4 regions of the Plantactinospora sp. WMMC1484 genome follow, and region 1 is predicted to be linked to each of the others. Evidence: riboswitches for the same ligand, from Rfam matches in the RefSeq annotation. Region 1 holds a riboswitch; each other region holds the start of a gene.

What was found. A riboswitch is a leader RNA that binds a small molecule or an ion and turns the genes downstream of it on or off. The one in region 1 is predicted to bind cyclic di-AMP.
Region 2: it holds a riboswitch for cyclic di-AMP, as region 1 does, so the genes downstream of both, ACN28C_RS12260 (coiled-coil domain-containing protein) here and ACN28C_RS05050 (NlpC/P60 family protein) in region 1, are expected to answer to the same signal.
Region 3: it holds a riboswitch for cyclic di-AMP, as region 1 does, so the genes downstream of both, ACN28C_RS08495 (coiled-coil domain-containing protein) here and ACN28C_RS05050 (NlpC/P60 family protein) in region 1, are expected to answer to the same signal.
Region 4: it holds a riboswitch for cyclic di-AMP, as region 1 does, so the genes downstream of both, ACN28C_RS13765 (coiled-coil domain-containing protein) here and ACN28C_RS05050 (NlpC/P60 family protein) in region 1, are expected to answer to the same signal.

Annotation. Positions count from the first base shown of each region.
Region 1 covers NZ_CP186055.1:1,146,107-1,149,409, reverse strand. The annotation lists gene ACN28C_RS05055 (N-acetylmuramoyl-L-alanine amidase) at 1-1,164, opposite strand, end outside; cyclic di-AMP (ydaO/yuaA leader) riboswitch at 1,432-1,572, shown strand; gene ACN28C_RS05050 (NlpC/P60 family protein) at 1,696-2,628, shown strand; gene dcd (dCTP deaminase) at 2,753-3,303, opposite strand, start outside.
Region 2 covers NZ_CP186055.1:2,760,514-2,763,816, forward strand. The annotation lists gene ACN28C_RS12255 (SDR family oxidoreductase) at 1-986, shown strand, start outside; cyclic di-AMP (ydaO/yuaA leader) riboswitch at 1,236-1,369, shown strand; gene ACN28C_RS12260 (coiled-coil domain-containing protein) at 1,373-2,386, shown strand; gene ACN28C_RS12265 (O-acetyl-ADP-ribose deacetylase) at 2,513-3,040, shown strand.
Region 3 covers NZ_CP186055.1:1,935,275-1,938,577, forward strand. The annotation lists gene ACN28C_RS08490 (glycoside hydrolase family 65 protein) at 1-333, shown strand, start outside; gene ACN28C_RS08495 (coiled-coil domain-containing protein) at 410-1,438, opposite strand; cyclic di-AMP (ydaO/yuaA leader) riboswitch at 1,442-1,576, opposite strand; gene ACN28C_RS08500 (hypothetical protein) at 1,919-2,137, shown strand; gene ACN28C_RS08505 (hypothetical protein) at 2,210-3,169, shown strand; gene ACN28C_RS08510 (thiopeptide-type bacteriocin biosynthesis protein) at 3,166-3,303, shown strand, end outside.
Region 4 covers NZ_CP186055.1:3,121,072-3,124,374, forward strand. The annotation lists gene ACN28C_RS13760 (cellulose-binding domain-containing protein) at 1-170, shown strand, start outside; gene ACN28C_RS13765 (coiled-coil domain-containing protein) at 249-1,271, opposite strand; cyclic di-AMP (ydaO/yuaA leader) riboswitch at 1,380-1,507, opposite strand; gene ACN28C_RS13770 (HelD family protein) at 1,711-3,303, opposite strand, start outside.

The DNA of each region.
Region 1 (3,303 bases):
CAGCTTGGCCGAGGTCCGGTACATCGCCTCGGTGTACCAGGTGCCCTGGGCGGCGAAGCCCTCGTGTTCGAGGCCGATCGCCTTCGCGTTGACGTACCAGTTGCCGGCGTGCCAGGCGACGTCGGCGCCCCTGACGTGCTGCGCGATGTGCCCGTCGGCGGAGCGGAGCGTGTAGTGCCAGCTCACGTAGGTGGGATCCTGCACCAGCCGCAGCGTGGTGTCGTAGCTGCCCTCGGTATCGTGGATGACGATGTATTCGACCTTCTGCCGGGCCGGCCGGTCGGAGAGGTCGTGGTTGCCGTAGTCGCCGTCCCCGAACGCCTCGTAGGGGGCCGGGATCCACTCGCAGGAGATGTCGCGCGGGCACTCCAGCCCGTCGGGGCGGGGTCGGCCGGGCAGGCCGAGCCGGTCCAGCCAGGAGCGCTGCGGGACGATCCCGGGCCGGGCGGCAAGACTGATCCGGTGGCCGTCGTCGGTGGTCCGGGTGGCGCCGTCGGCGATGGTCCGGTACACCTCGTCGGCGAAGGCCGCGGCGGCGTCCGCGCGGTCGCTGCCGGCGTACCGGGCCACCGCGCCGTACCAGGCCGCCGGGTCGCTGGCCCGCCCCGTCGGCCCGGCCAGCGATTTCTGGTACGACGCCAGCAGCGCCGCCCCACCCCGGATGTTCGCCTCCGGTTCGGCACGCAGCCTCGCCCGGTCGACGCCGGTCAGCGCGGCGGCGGAGTCCAGCGTCTGCCCGCCGGGCGGCGCGGCACCGCTCCCGTCGCCGACATGTGGCCCGGCGGAGGTGCCGGCCGGGCTGGCCGGGGTGCTTGCCGGGCGGGCGGGGCGGGCCGGGTCGCCGCGCCGGTCCTCGCCGTGCTCGGGATGTTCCTCCGGTTCGCCGGCCAGTCCCGCGACGTCGGTGAGGTGCATCGGTCCGTAGCCGCCGCTGGTGCTCGGCGTGCCGGCGTTCGTGTCCCAGCGGGACTCCAGATAGGAGACGCCGAGCAGCACGCTCTCCGGTACACCGAACTCGGCGGCCGCGGCGGCGTACTCCCGTTGCCGGTCCTCGGGTGGTGCGGCGGTGGCGGGCGCGGTGCCGGCCGGCAGCAGCGCGGCGACGCCGGCCACGGCGGTGCTGAGCGCGATTCGCCTGCTCAGTGCAGTTGTGCTGCGACGCATGGAACCTCCCAGAGCCGGGGGTGGGCTTGCTGATCACCCTCCACCCGCCACCCACCGGCGGTCAATACATGCCGAGGAAGGTCATCATCATGTAGAAAGTTTTCATCGATACCGAGAGTGTTGGGATGGTCATGGTGGCGCACACCATCCGCGACCGGTCTGACACGAAACGAATCGATCCAGATCGTGGGTTGCGTTTGGATAACACCCTTCTCTAAGGTTGGGGACCGTCGAACCGACGGCAGGTCGCCCAGCCCGGGCGGCGACGGTTCGACACCGCCGAATCGTCACAGAGAGCGAGCCGGGGACCCGGGCACCATGGGGTGAATCCGCGTCGCACGCGGAAGGGCGACAATCTTCCCGCCCGAACCCGTCAGCTAACCCGGTAGGCGGGCTACGGAAGAAGGAGTACGGACCCCGGTGGCTCCCCCTGCCCCACCGCGGTCGCCATCCCTCCGGCCGGCATCTCGCGCCGGAGCCGGGACGGCGAAGCCGCACACTCGAAGGTCCATTCTCGCCATCGCACTCACCGTGCTCGCCAGCGCCGCCGTGCTCTTCACCGGCACGACGCCGGCGCTCGCCGAGCCGTCGGTGGCCGAGATCGAAGAGCAGATCGACGTCGCCTGGCGCAAGCTGGAGCCGGTCATCGAGAAGCACAACTCCACCCGCCAGGACCTGACCGCGAAGAAGAAGCAGGCCGCCGCCCTGCAGAAGAAGATCGCCCCACTCCAGTCGCGGATCGACGCGGCGATGGACCGGGTCAGCGACTTCGCCGTGCAGGCGTACAAGGGCGACAAGGCCTCGACCTTCAACGCGCTGCTCAGCAACAAGTCCCCGGCCGCGCTCGTCGGCCAGCTCTCGGTGCTCGACCAGTTCGCCCGGCAGCAGCAGCGCGAGGTGCAGGCGGTCGTCGACCTCAAGAACAAGTTGGCCGCCCAGAAGGCTCCGCTGGACCGGCTCGTCAGCCAGCTCACCAAGACCGAGAAGGAGCTGGCGGCGAAGAAGAAGGAGATCGACGCCGAGATCGACAAGCTCCAGGAGCTGCGGATCAAGGCGTACGGGAACGGCTCCGCCGGCCCGCTGCGGCCCGCACCCTGCCCGTCGACCTACCCCGGCGGCGCGGCCGGCAAGGCGGTCAAGTTCGCCTGCGCCCAGATCGGCAAGCCGTACAGCTGGGGCGCGGACGGCCCCGGGGCGTACGACTGCTCCGGCCTGACCCTCGCCGCCTGGCGGCAGGGCGGTGTGTCGCTGCCGCACAACGCCCGTGCGCAGCGTGGGCAGACCAAGCGGATCAGCCGCTCCGACCTACGCCCCGGTGACCTGGTCTTCTACTACGCCGACCTCAGCCACGTCGGCATGTACGTCGGCGACGGCTGGATCGTGCACGCCTCCCGGGCCGGTGAGCCGATCAAGATGAAGCGGATGGACGACGGCCAGATCCACAGCTTCGGCAGACCCGGCTGAGTCACCCGACCTCTCGTACGGCAGAGCCCCCGTCGCACCCGCGACGAGGGCTCTGCCGTGTCGTTCCCGTGTCGTTCCCGTGTCGTTCCCGTGTCTGTTCGCGTCCAGCTGCGCCGGGCCGGCCTCAGCGGGTCGGCCAGGTGCGCCAGTTCTGCCAGGAGCGGCTCGGGGTGGGACCGCGCTGCCCCTGGTAGCGGGAGCCGTAGACGGCCGACCCGTACGGATGGGCGGAGGGCGAGGAGAGCCGGAAGATGCAGAGCTGACCGATCTTCATCCCCGGCCAGAGCCGGATCGGCAGGTTGGCAACGTTCGACAGCTCCAGCGTGACGTGGCCGGAGAAGCCGGGGTCGATGAAGCCCGCGGTCGAGTGGGTGAGCAGGCCGAGCCGGCCCAGGCTGGACTTGCCCTCCAGCCGCGCGGCGAGATGGTCGCCGAGGGAGATCACCTCCAGGGTGGAGGCGAGCACGAACTCGCCCGGGTGCAGCACGAACGGTTCGCCGTCCGGCACCTCGACCGGCGAGGTCAGGTCGTCCTGCTGCACGGCCGGGTCGATGTGCGTGTAGAGGTGGTTGTTGAAGACCCGGAAGAGCCGGTCCAGGCGTACGTCGATGCTGGACGGCTGCACCAGCGCGGGCTCGAACGGATCCAGCCCGAGCCGGCCCGCCTTGATCTCGA
Region 2 (3,303 bases), 1.6 Mb from region 1:
CGAGTGCCGGGGTGGGCCGGGCGACGGCCCGGTTGCTGGCCCGCCGGGGGATGCGGCTGGCCCTGCTGGCCCGTGGCGAGACCGGCCTGCACGGTGTGGCCGAGGACGTGCGCGCCAACGGCGGCGTCGCGCTGCCGATCGAGACGGACGTGGCGGACCACTCCCAGGTGGAGGCGGCGGCGGACCGGGCGACCAGCGAACTCGGTCCGATCGACCTCTGGGTCAATGACGCCTTCACCTCGGTCTTCGCGCCGTTCGAGAAGATCGGCCCGGAGGAGTTCCGCCGGGTGACCGAGGTCTGCTATCTCGGCTACGTCTACGGCACCCGGGTGGCACTCGACCGGATGCTCCCCCGCGGCACGGGCACCATCGTCCAGGTCGGTTCGGCGCTGGCCTACCGGTCGATCCCGCTCCAGTCGGCGTACTGCGGGGCGAAGCACGCCATCGTCGGCTTCACCGAGTCGTTGCGCTGCGAGTTGCTGCACGACCGGAGCCCGGTGCGGGTCACCATGGTGCACCTGCCGGCGGTGAACACCCCGCAGTTCGACTGGGTGCTGTCCCGGCTGCGCAACCGCGCCCAGCCGGTGCCACCGATCTACCAGCCCGAGGTCGCGGCCAGGGCGATCGTGTACGCCGCCGACCATCCGGCGCGGCGGGAGTACTGGGTCGGCGCCTCGACCGTCGGCACCATCCTCGGCAACCGGTTCGTACCCGGGCTGCTCGACCGCTACCTGGCCCGGACCGGCTACTCGAGCCAGCAGACGGACCAGCCGACCGACCGGAACCGCCCGGTCAACCTCTGGCACCCGGTCGACGACGGCGGCGGGGCGGACCAGGGTGCGCACGGCTCGTTCGACACGCGGTCGCGGGGGCGTAGCCCGCAACTGTGGCTGTCCCGGCACCGGAGGGCGCTGACCGCCGGGGTGCTGTCGGCGGGTGCGGCCGCCGGTGTGCTCTTCGGCACAGCGCCCTGGCGCCGGCGGTAGCCGGGCAATCACCACCGGCCAACCTGGACGGCTATCCGTACCCCCGCAGGTTACGCGGTTGGTAAATAGCCGACAGCGGATTGTCGATAACTGCGGTCGAAGCACGCCCTTCGATGCCCTCGAGGCGCCACGATTACTGATAGTTGTTGTCTGGCAACGCTATTACCGGAAATCCGGTCTTGCCATTCCGGAAGTGAAACCGGGTATGCTGTCTGCCGTTCAGAGCCGCCGGATACCGCGTGGTGCCGGCGCTGATCGCCGCCTAATCGCCACACGGCGAGCCGGGGACCCACGCACCCCTGGGGTGAATCCGCGAGAGCGGTAGGGACCACTTCCATCCCGAACCCGTCAGCTAACCCGGTCGGCGGCCGACGGAAGGGATACATGTGAGGGCACCCCTACGCCGAAGGCTGGCGACTGCCCTGGCACTGCTCACCGCCGCAGCACTGGTCGTGGTCCCGTCGGAGGCGTCTGCGGCGCCGAAGCCGGCCCCGCAGGAGGAGGCGGACTCGCCGCTCCTCGGTGACGTGCTCGCCAGCGCCGGCAAGCGACTCGCGGAGGCGAAGGCCGAGCTCACCAAGTCCAAGAAGCGGCAGGCCCAGCTCGGCACGCAGTTGCGGCAGGCAGAGGCCAGGCTGGCGGCACTCGCACCGGAGGCGAGCGAGATCGCGGCCGCGTCCTACCGCAGCGGGAAGCTCAGCGCGATCTCGATGCTGTTGGGCAACGGCAGCGCCGGCGAGACCGACTCGTTCATCGAGCGGATGTCGGCGCTCAACGAGCTGAACCTGTTCAACAACAGCAAGCTCCGGTCGCTCAACGAGGCGCGTGAGCAGGTCGGCGCGGCCAAGAAGGCCATCGACGACGAGGTCGCCAAGCAGGCCGCCCAGGAAAAGGTCATCAAGAAGCAGCAGACGGACGCGCAGAAGGCACTCTCCCTGGTGGGCGGCAGGTCGCGTCCGGACAAGGGGCTGGTGTCGGCCACCTCCCCGGTCGCCCGACCCGGGCCGGGGATGGATGACGGCTTCCCGTCGCTGCCGTGCAACAAGGACGATCCCACCACCGGCGGCTGCATCACCGCCCGGACCCTGCACATGTACAACGAGGTACGTCGCGCCGGCTTCAAGAGATTCGTCGGCTGCTTCCGTCCGGGTGGGCCCTTCGAGCACCCCAAGGGACGGGCGTGCGACTGGTCGTTGCGCAACTCCGGGTTCAGTCGGGCCGCCAACGACGACCAGATGAGGTACGGCAACGACCTCGCCGCGTTCCTGATCCGCAACTCGGACCGGCTCGGGATCCTCTACGTGATCTGGTACAGGGAGATCTGGTTCCCGGGCGAGGGCTGGAGATCGTACAGCGGCCCGAGCGACCACACCGACCACGTGCACGTGTCGATGCTGTAGCCGAGCGCCACACCCGACCTTTGATCGATCGCCCCGCCACCCGGTACTCGGGTGGCGGGGCGATCGGCTTTGCGGGCCGGCCTGGTGTCGGGGACGGGGACGCGGCTCGGCTGGCATGATCGGCGGATGGCCGTCATCGACGTCGTCCGGGGTGACATCACCCGGGAGCAGGTGGACGCGGTCGTCACCGCAGCCAACGAGTCGCTGCTGGGCGGCGGTGGTGTGGACGGTGCGATCCACCGTGCCGCCGGGCCCCGGCTGGCCGAGGCGGGCGGGGCGATCGCCCCCTGCCCGCCGGGCGAGGCGATGGCTACGCCGGCCTTCGACCTCGACCCACCCGTCCGGCACGTCATCCACACCGTCGGCCCGATCTGGCAGGGTGGCGGGTACGGTGAGGCCGACGTGCTCGCCTCCTGCTACCGCCGCTGCCTCGCGGTCGCCGACGAGTTGGGCGTCCGCAGCATCGCCTTTCCGGCCATCGCCACCGGGGTCTACGGCTTTCCCGCCGACCAGGCGGCGCGGATCGCGGTCGGGACGCTGTGCTCCACGCGGTCGCAGGTGGAGCGGATCAGGTTGATCGCCTTCGACGAGACGACCCTGACCCTGCTGCGGGCGGCGCTCGACTCGCCGGAGACGAGCACCTCGACCACCTGAAACCCAGAAGCAGTCCGAGGGCCGGGCTGAGCGTCGGGAACCCGAGGGCCGGGAGCGGGATCGCTTGCGGCCAAGGCATTGACAGGCACATATGAGAGCGCTAACTTGACGGAAGGAAAGCGCTTTCCCCGCGAATCTCTTCCGTCCCGATCCCTTCCCGAGCGGACCGTCCGCGCGTCGGCGACCAGCCGTACGACGGGATCTTCCACGCCGCGTGCCCCGACCGGATGTCTCCCGCCGGCGCTGCCGAAGCCGGCGACCGG
Region 3 (3,303 bases), 790 kb from region 1:
CTGGTGGCCGGCTTCGGCGGCATGCGGGACCACACCCCGACGCTCTCCTTCGCACCCCGGCTGCCGAGCCGGATCAACCGGCTGGAGTTCTCGCTCCGCTACCGGGGCGTGCACCTGCGGGTGGACGTCCGGGCCGGCGAGGCGACGTACTCGCTGCGCGACGGCGAGCCGGACGACACCCTGGAGTTGCTGCACCACGGCGAAAAGGTCCAGGTGACCTGCCTGGAGGCGGTCACCCGGCCGATCCCTCCGGTCCGTGCCTCGCGACCGCAGCCGGCCCAGCCGGCGGGTCGGGCCCCGGTCCGGCGTGCCCCGGAGGGCGAGCCGGGCTGACCGGAGCAGCGGAAGCTGACCGGAGCAGCGACAGCTGACCGGAGCAGCGACAGCTGACCGGAGCAGCGACAGCTGACTAGACCAGCGACAGGTGCACGTGGTTGGTGTGGTCGCTGGACGGGTCTCCGTGCGCCCCGCTGTACGACTTCCAGCCCGTCGTCGGAAGCCAGATCTGCCGGTACCAGATCACGTAGAGCACACCGAGCCGGTCGGCGTTGCGGACGAAGAACGCCGCGAGGTTGTTGCCGTAGGTCCGGTTCCCGCCGGTAGCGTCACCCCGGAAGCCACCCGCCTCGGCCGAGAAGTCGCAGGCCCGCCCCTTCGGGTGCTCGTACGGGCCGCCGGGGCGGTAGCAGGAGGTGTAGCGGGTGAACCCGGCGCGCCGTGCCTCCGAGTACGCGTGCAGGGTGCGTGCCGTGACGCAGCCCGAGGTGGTCGGGTCGGGCCTGCCGCACGACTGTGCCGGCCAGCCGCCGTCGGCGCCGCGTGGCGCGGGACGGGCCACCGGTGAGGTCGCCGAGACGAAGCCTCCGGTGGAGGCCCCGCCGACCTGGGCCAGCGCCCGCTCGGCCGCCCGCTTCTGCCGCAGCATGATGGCGAGCTGCCGGCGCTCCTCGGCGACCTCGGCATCCAGCGCCAGCTTCGCCCGCGCGGCCCGCTCCCGGGCCTGGCGCAGTGAGCGGAGCACCTCGTTGTCCCGCAGGGCCACCGCCTCCAGCCCGCGGGCCCGCTCCAGGAACTCGTCCGCCGAGCCGCTGTGCAGCAGCACCATCACCGGCCCGATCCGGCCGGTCCGGTACGCCGCCCGGGCCACCTGCTCGACCCGGGGCCGCAACTCCGTGATCCGCGCCTCGACCCGACGCAGCTCGGCGGCGATCCTCGCCTGCCGGGCCTGGGTGCTGGCCAGCGCGCTCTTGGCCTGCAGGTAGCCGCGACCGGTTGATTCGAGTACGTCGCGTAAGAGCGGCGTGTCGCCCTCGTCGCCGAGCACGGCAGGGCTGTCCGCCTCTGCCGCGCCGGGCTGGAGCGACGCTCCGGCGAGCGCGCCGAACGCGGCGATCAGGGCCAGGGCCAGCGGTATCCGCTGGCGTGTGGATCCCGTCATGCATGTCCCTCCGTCGCCCGCCTACCGGGTTAGCTGACGGGTTCGGGGACGGAACAAGGCCCCTACCGCGGTTGCGGACTCACCCCAACTACCTGGGTCCCCGGCTCACCCGTTCGGGTGACTCGGCGGCGGTGACGCCGGCGCGGAGGGGTGCGCCACCGGGCGAAACCGGGGTCAGACTACCTGATCAACCGGGCCGCTTCCGTGGATTTGGGGTGCTCCGGTGTGGAAATTGTGCCCTTGCGGCGCCGACCGGCACGCCTCGTCCACCGGAGTGGAGCACCGGCACACGTCCCGTCGGCGGGACGGGCCGGGGTCGTCCTGACCAGCCCCCGTGCTGTGGATGAGCGCGCGGCGCCGAGCCGGACAGCGGACGCATAGTCGACGCATAAGCGCCTTGCACATACTGGCCACCAATCAGGGCGTGGCGCGGAACCTCCGCGTGGCAGGAAGCCCTAACGGATCCGAGAAGGGACTGGTATGGCCGACAACAACGCCGCGGCTGTCACCGTGGCTGACCAGGCCGAGTATTTCGTCGACCTCGACGACCTCGACCTGGCCGGGGTTGACGTCGACACCTGGGACAAGACCGCGGGCGGCACCACCGTCGCATGCGTCACCCGCACGATCACGATCGTCACCCGGGCCGTCTGCGGCTCGATCGACTGTGGCCCGCCCCCTCCCGGTGGCAGCTACTGAGTTCCGCAGGTTCGGTTCTACAACGTTCCGTAGGTCTGGTTCACGACGTTCCGTGAGGTTGGTTTACGACCGGTGAAACAGCTCAGCTCTCCGTTGCTGTGGCTGCGGAACGGTCCGGATGAGGTCCAGAGCCTGGCTGCGGGCCTGGACCTCGTTCGGAGCGCCGCGCACAGGGACGCCAGCCACGCGTGGCTCTGCATGATCGCCAACGGCACCGCGCACTACCTGTCCACCTACGCGACGACGGACCTGCTGTCGAGGTGGTACGTGGGCGACAACGAGCTGTACGGCGTGGTCGCCCCGGTCGGGCGGTTGCGGACCGGCACGGATGGCGGGCTGATGCTCGACGGGTGCTGGCGGTTCGGCTCGGGATCTCACCGGGCTGCCGTGATGGCGATGGGGTGCGAGCCCGTGGCGGGCCGGCGCACCACCGTCCTCGTCGACCGGGGCCGGCTCGAGGTGGTGCACCCGTGGGAGGGGCCGGGGTTGCTCGCGACCGCCAGCCACACCCTGCGGGCCAGCGGCGTCCACGTGTCGCCGACGGACGTGGTCGACATGACCGACGTTCCGGCCGGTCGACCGGTCGGCATCTATGCCGATCCGGACCTGTTTCTGGCGAACATGCCCGGGGTGGCGATCGGCCTCGCCGAACGGCTGCTGGCGCTGCTCGGCCCCGGGCCGGTGCCCGGTGCGTGGCAGGCCACCTACGCCGACGCGGTCGCCCGGAACACCCTGGCCCGGCGTGGCCTGACCGGGATGCTGCACAGCTTCGACGCGATGGCCCGGGCAGGGCGACTCGGGCTGTTCTCGCCGGCGTTGCGGCAGGAGTTCCTGCTGATGTTGAGCGCCAGCTACCACATCGGTCTGGATGCCGCGCTCGCGCTGGCCGAGGGCTGCGACTCGACGGATCCGGAGCTGCGGCGGCAGCTGGAGCAGGCGCGCATCGACATCGCGACCATGCGGCCGCACGCGGCGATGCGACCGTCCAGGTTGGTCAACGCAAGGCCGGCCCCGGAAGGGAAGTCCCGATGACCGCGCCGCCGCCGCTGTCGACGCCGGGTTGGTGCCTGCTTCGAATTCCGGTGCTGCCGGCGGCGCCGGATGCCGCCGCGCCCGATGGCCTGGCGCAACAGCTACTGGAGTTGGCCGTCGACTACGCGACCGTG
Region 4 (3,303 bases), 2.0 Mb from region 1:
TGACCGCCGACGGCACGCCCACGCACGACGTCGACGGACAGTGGTACAACCGGACGAACTGGCGGCCGGACCTGACCGACCTGCGGCTGGGCTGGGAGAGCTACGGCGAGGGCGCCGACACGCTCTGGTTCGACGACGTGGCGCTGGGGTCGAGCCGGATCGGCTGCTGACGGCTGCCGCGCGACGACCGCCGGCCGGCACTGCCCAGGGGTGGTGGGCGGTGCCGGCCGGAGTCCGGGCGGGCCCGGTCAGTTCATCGACAGGTGTACGTGGTTGGTGTGGTCGCTGGACGGGTCGCCGTTGCCCCCGTTGTACGCCTTCCACCCGCTGCTCGGCAGCCAGATCTGCTTGAACCAGATCACGTAGAGCACACCGAGCCGGTTGGCGTTGCGCACGAAGTACGCCGCCAGGTTGTTGCCGTACGTCCGGTCGCCGCCGGTGGCCACCCCACCGAACCCGTTCTTCTGGGCGGCGAAGTCACACGCCTGCCCCTTGGGGTGCTCGCCGCTGCCGCCGCTGCGGAAGCAGGAGACGAAGCGGGTGAAGCCGGCCGCCTGGGCCTGCTTCAGCGCGTGCAGGGTGCGCGGGGTGATGCAGCCGCTGGTGGTCGGGTCGTCGAGGCTGCACGACTCGTTCGGGAAGGAGCCGTCGGAGTTGCGGGGTGCCGGACGGGCCGATCCGCCGCCGCTGCCGCTGATCCCCGCGCTGGCGCCGCCGCTGTTGTTCGCCGCCGCCAAGGCCCGTTCGGCCTGCTTCTTGCGGGTCTCCATCACCTCGACCTGCTTGCGCTGTTCGCCGACCTCCTTGTCGAGCGCAGCCTTGGCCTGGGTCTCCCGGTCCAGGGTCTCCTGCAGTCCGCGCAGTTCGCGGTTCTCGTTCGCCGAGATGGTGTCGAGCGCGGCGGCCCGGTCCACCAGGCTGGTCGGCGAGCCGCTGTTGAGCAGTGCGGAGACCTGCCCGAGCCGGCCCGTCCGGTACGCCATGCTGGCCATCTCGGCGACCCGCTCGCTCCGGGTCGCCACCTCGGTGCGCAGGGCGGCCAGTTCGGTGTTGAGGTCCTTCTGCCGCTTGACGGAGTTGTCCAACTTGTTCTTGGCGGTCAGGTAGCCCTTGCTGGCGGCTTCCAGTTGCTCGCGCAGGCTGTCGGTGCCGCCGTCGATGTCGTCGCCGCCGGGTGCCGCGGCCAACGCCCCGGGTGGGGCGTACTCCGGGGCCGCGGTGGCGGGTGCGCCGCCGAGTACCGCGAGGGTCATGCCCACGGCGATCACCATGGTCGCCGTCGTGCTCGGCCGTGTCGCGGCCTTCCGGGGCGATCGTCCGCCGGCTCTCCGCGCGGACGCCGGAGCCATTCGGATGGGTGCCAGGAACGGCATATGACAATGTCCTTCCGTCAGCCGCCGACCGGGTTAGCTGACGGGTTCGGGACGGAAGATCCCTACCGCTGGCGCGGATACACCCCTGGTACGTGGTTCCCCGGCTCGCTGGTGCGATTAGGCGACGGCCCCCGCAGGCGCCGGAGGGCGCCGCCCGGCGGAGACCGGAGCCGAGCCTACCGGCAGTTGCCTGTCGGGGATACGGGGCGTTGCCGGAGTTAGATTCGCAATCCTGCCCATTCGCGGGGATGTATCCGGACAAAGTCCTCCAGTTTTCACCCGAAACTTAAGATGCCGCTAACTATCGGTGAGCCTCGACGCCCGCCGGGCGGCCCTTTCACCCCTCGACGTCGATGACGGTCAGCCGCTGGGTGGCCCGGGAGAGGGCGACGTAGAGGGTGCGTACCCCGGCAGCCGAGTCCGCCCGGATCTCCGCCGGACCGACCAGCACGACACCGTCGTACTCCATGCCCTTGGCCTGCATGGTGTCCACCACCTGGAGGCGCGGGTCGGGGGCCGACGCCAGCCAACCGCCGACCTCGGCGCGGCGGGCGGGCGGGGTGATCACGCCGACCGTCCCCTCGACCTCGGTGAGCAGCTTCGCCGCCGCCTCCCGGACCGCGTCCGGCAGCTCGGCCGCCGGCACCACCAGCTCGACCGGGGGCACCCCGGTGGCCCGGACCGCGACCGGCAGCGGCAGGTCGGGCGAGACCTCCCGGATCACCTCGGCCGCCGCCGCGAAGATCTCCGCGGAGTTGCGGTAGTTGGTGGTGAGCACGAACTCGTGCCGGGGACGGCGCCCGAGGGCCTTCTCCCGGGCCCGGGTCAGCTCCGCCGGATCGCCGGTCCAGGCGGTCTGTGCCGGGTCGCCGACGACGGTCCAGGAGGCCAGCCGGCCGCGCCGGCCCAGCATCCGCCACTGCATCGGAGAGACATCCTGGGACTCGTCGACGACCACGTGTGCGTACTCGCGGTAGTCCTCCGGCCGGTCCGGCGCGGATTCCCGGCGAGCCGCCCGCTGCCGGTCCGCGTGTGTGGTCACCTCCCGGACCCCACCCGGGAGCTGGTACGGGTCACGCCTGCGCCGGGCCGGCCGCGGCGGCCGGCCGAGCAGGTGGTCGAGCTCGTCGAGGAGCGCGACGTCGGCGACGCTCGGACCGGCCGCATCCGGCCCGGCGCCGCCCGCCCCCCGGTACGCCTCGGTGAGCAGCCGGGTCTCCGCCCCGGAAAGGATGCCGGCGGTGTACCGGCGCAGCCGCTCCGGCTCGGCCAGCCAGGGCAGCACGTGCCGGGGATGCAGCCGGGGCCACCAGGCGCGCAGGAAATCCCGGAACTCGGGGCGCTCGGCGATCTCGTCCTCGAAGCCGCGCTGGTCCGGCAGGCGGCCGACCCGCAACTGTTGGGCCTGCGCCCAGAGCGCGGTGAAGACGCCGTCGAAGCCGGCCCGGCGGACCTCGTTGCGGCGGGCACCGGGCGGCAGCGCCCGGCTCCGGATCCGCTCCAGCTCGGCGCCGGAGAGCCGGAGCAGCTCGCCCCGGTAGAGCAGGCGCAGCTCACCGGGGGCGTCCGGGACCTGGTCGCGCACCGCCCGCTCCAGCACCCGGCGCATCCGCAGCGACCCCTTGATCGCCGCGACCGGTGCCGGGTCGGTGCGGGTCGCCGCGACCCCCTCGAAGAGCGAGCCCAGCGAGTGCAGGGTGGCGGCGTTCTCGCCCAGTGACGGCAGCACCGAGGCGATGTAGTCGACGAAGACCGCCGACGGCCCCACCACCAGCACCCCGCCGCCGGCGAACCGGTTGCGGTCGGAGTAGAGCAGGTAGGCGGCACGGTGCAGGGCGACCGCCGTCTTGCCGGTGCCCGGGCCGCCGGAGACCACCGTCACCCCGCCGGCCGGGGAGCGGATCGCCTCGTCCTGCTCCCGCTGGATGGT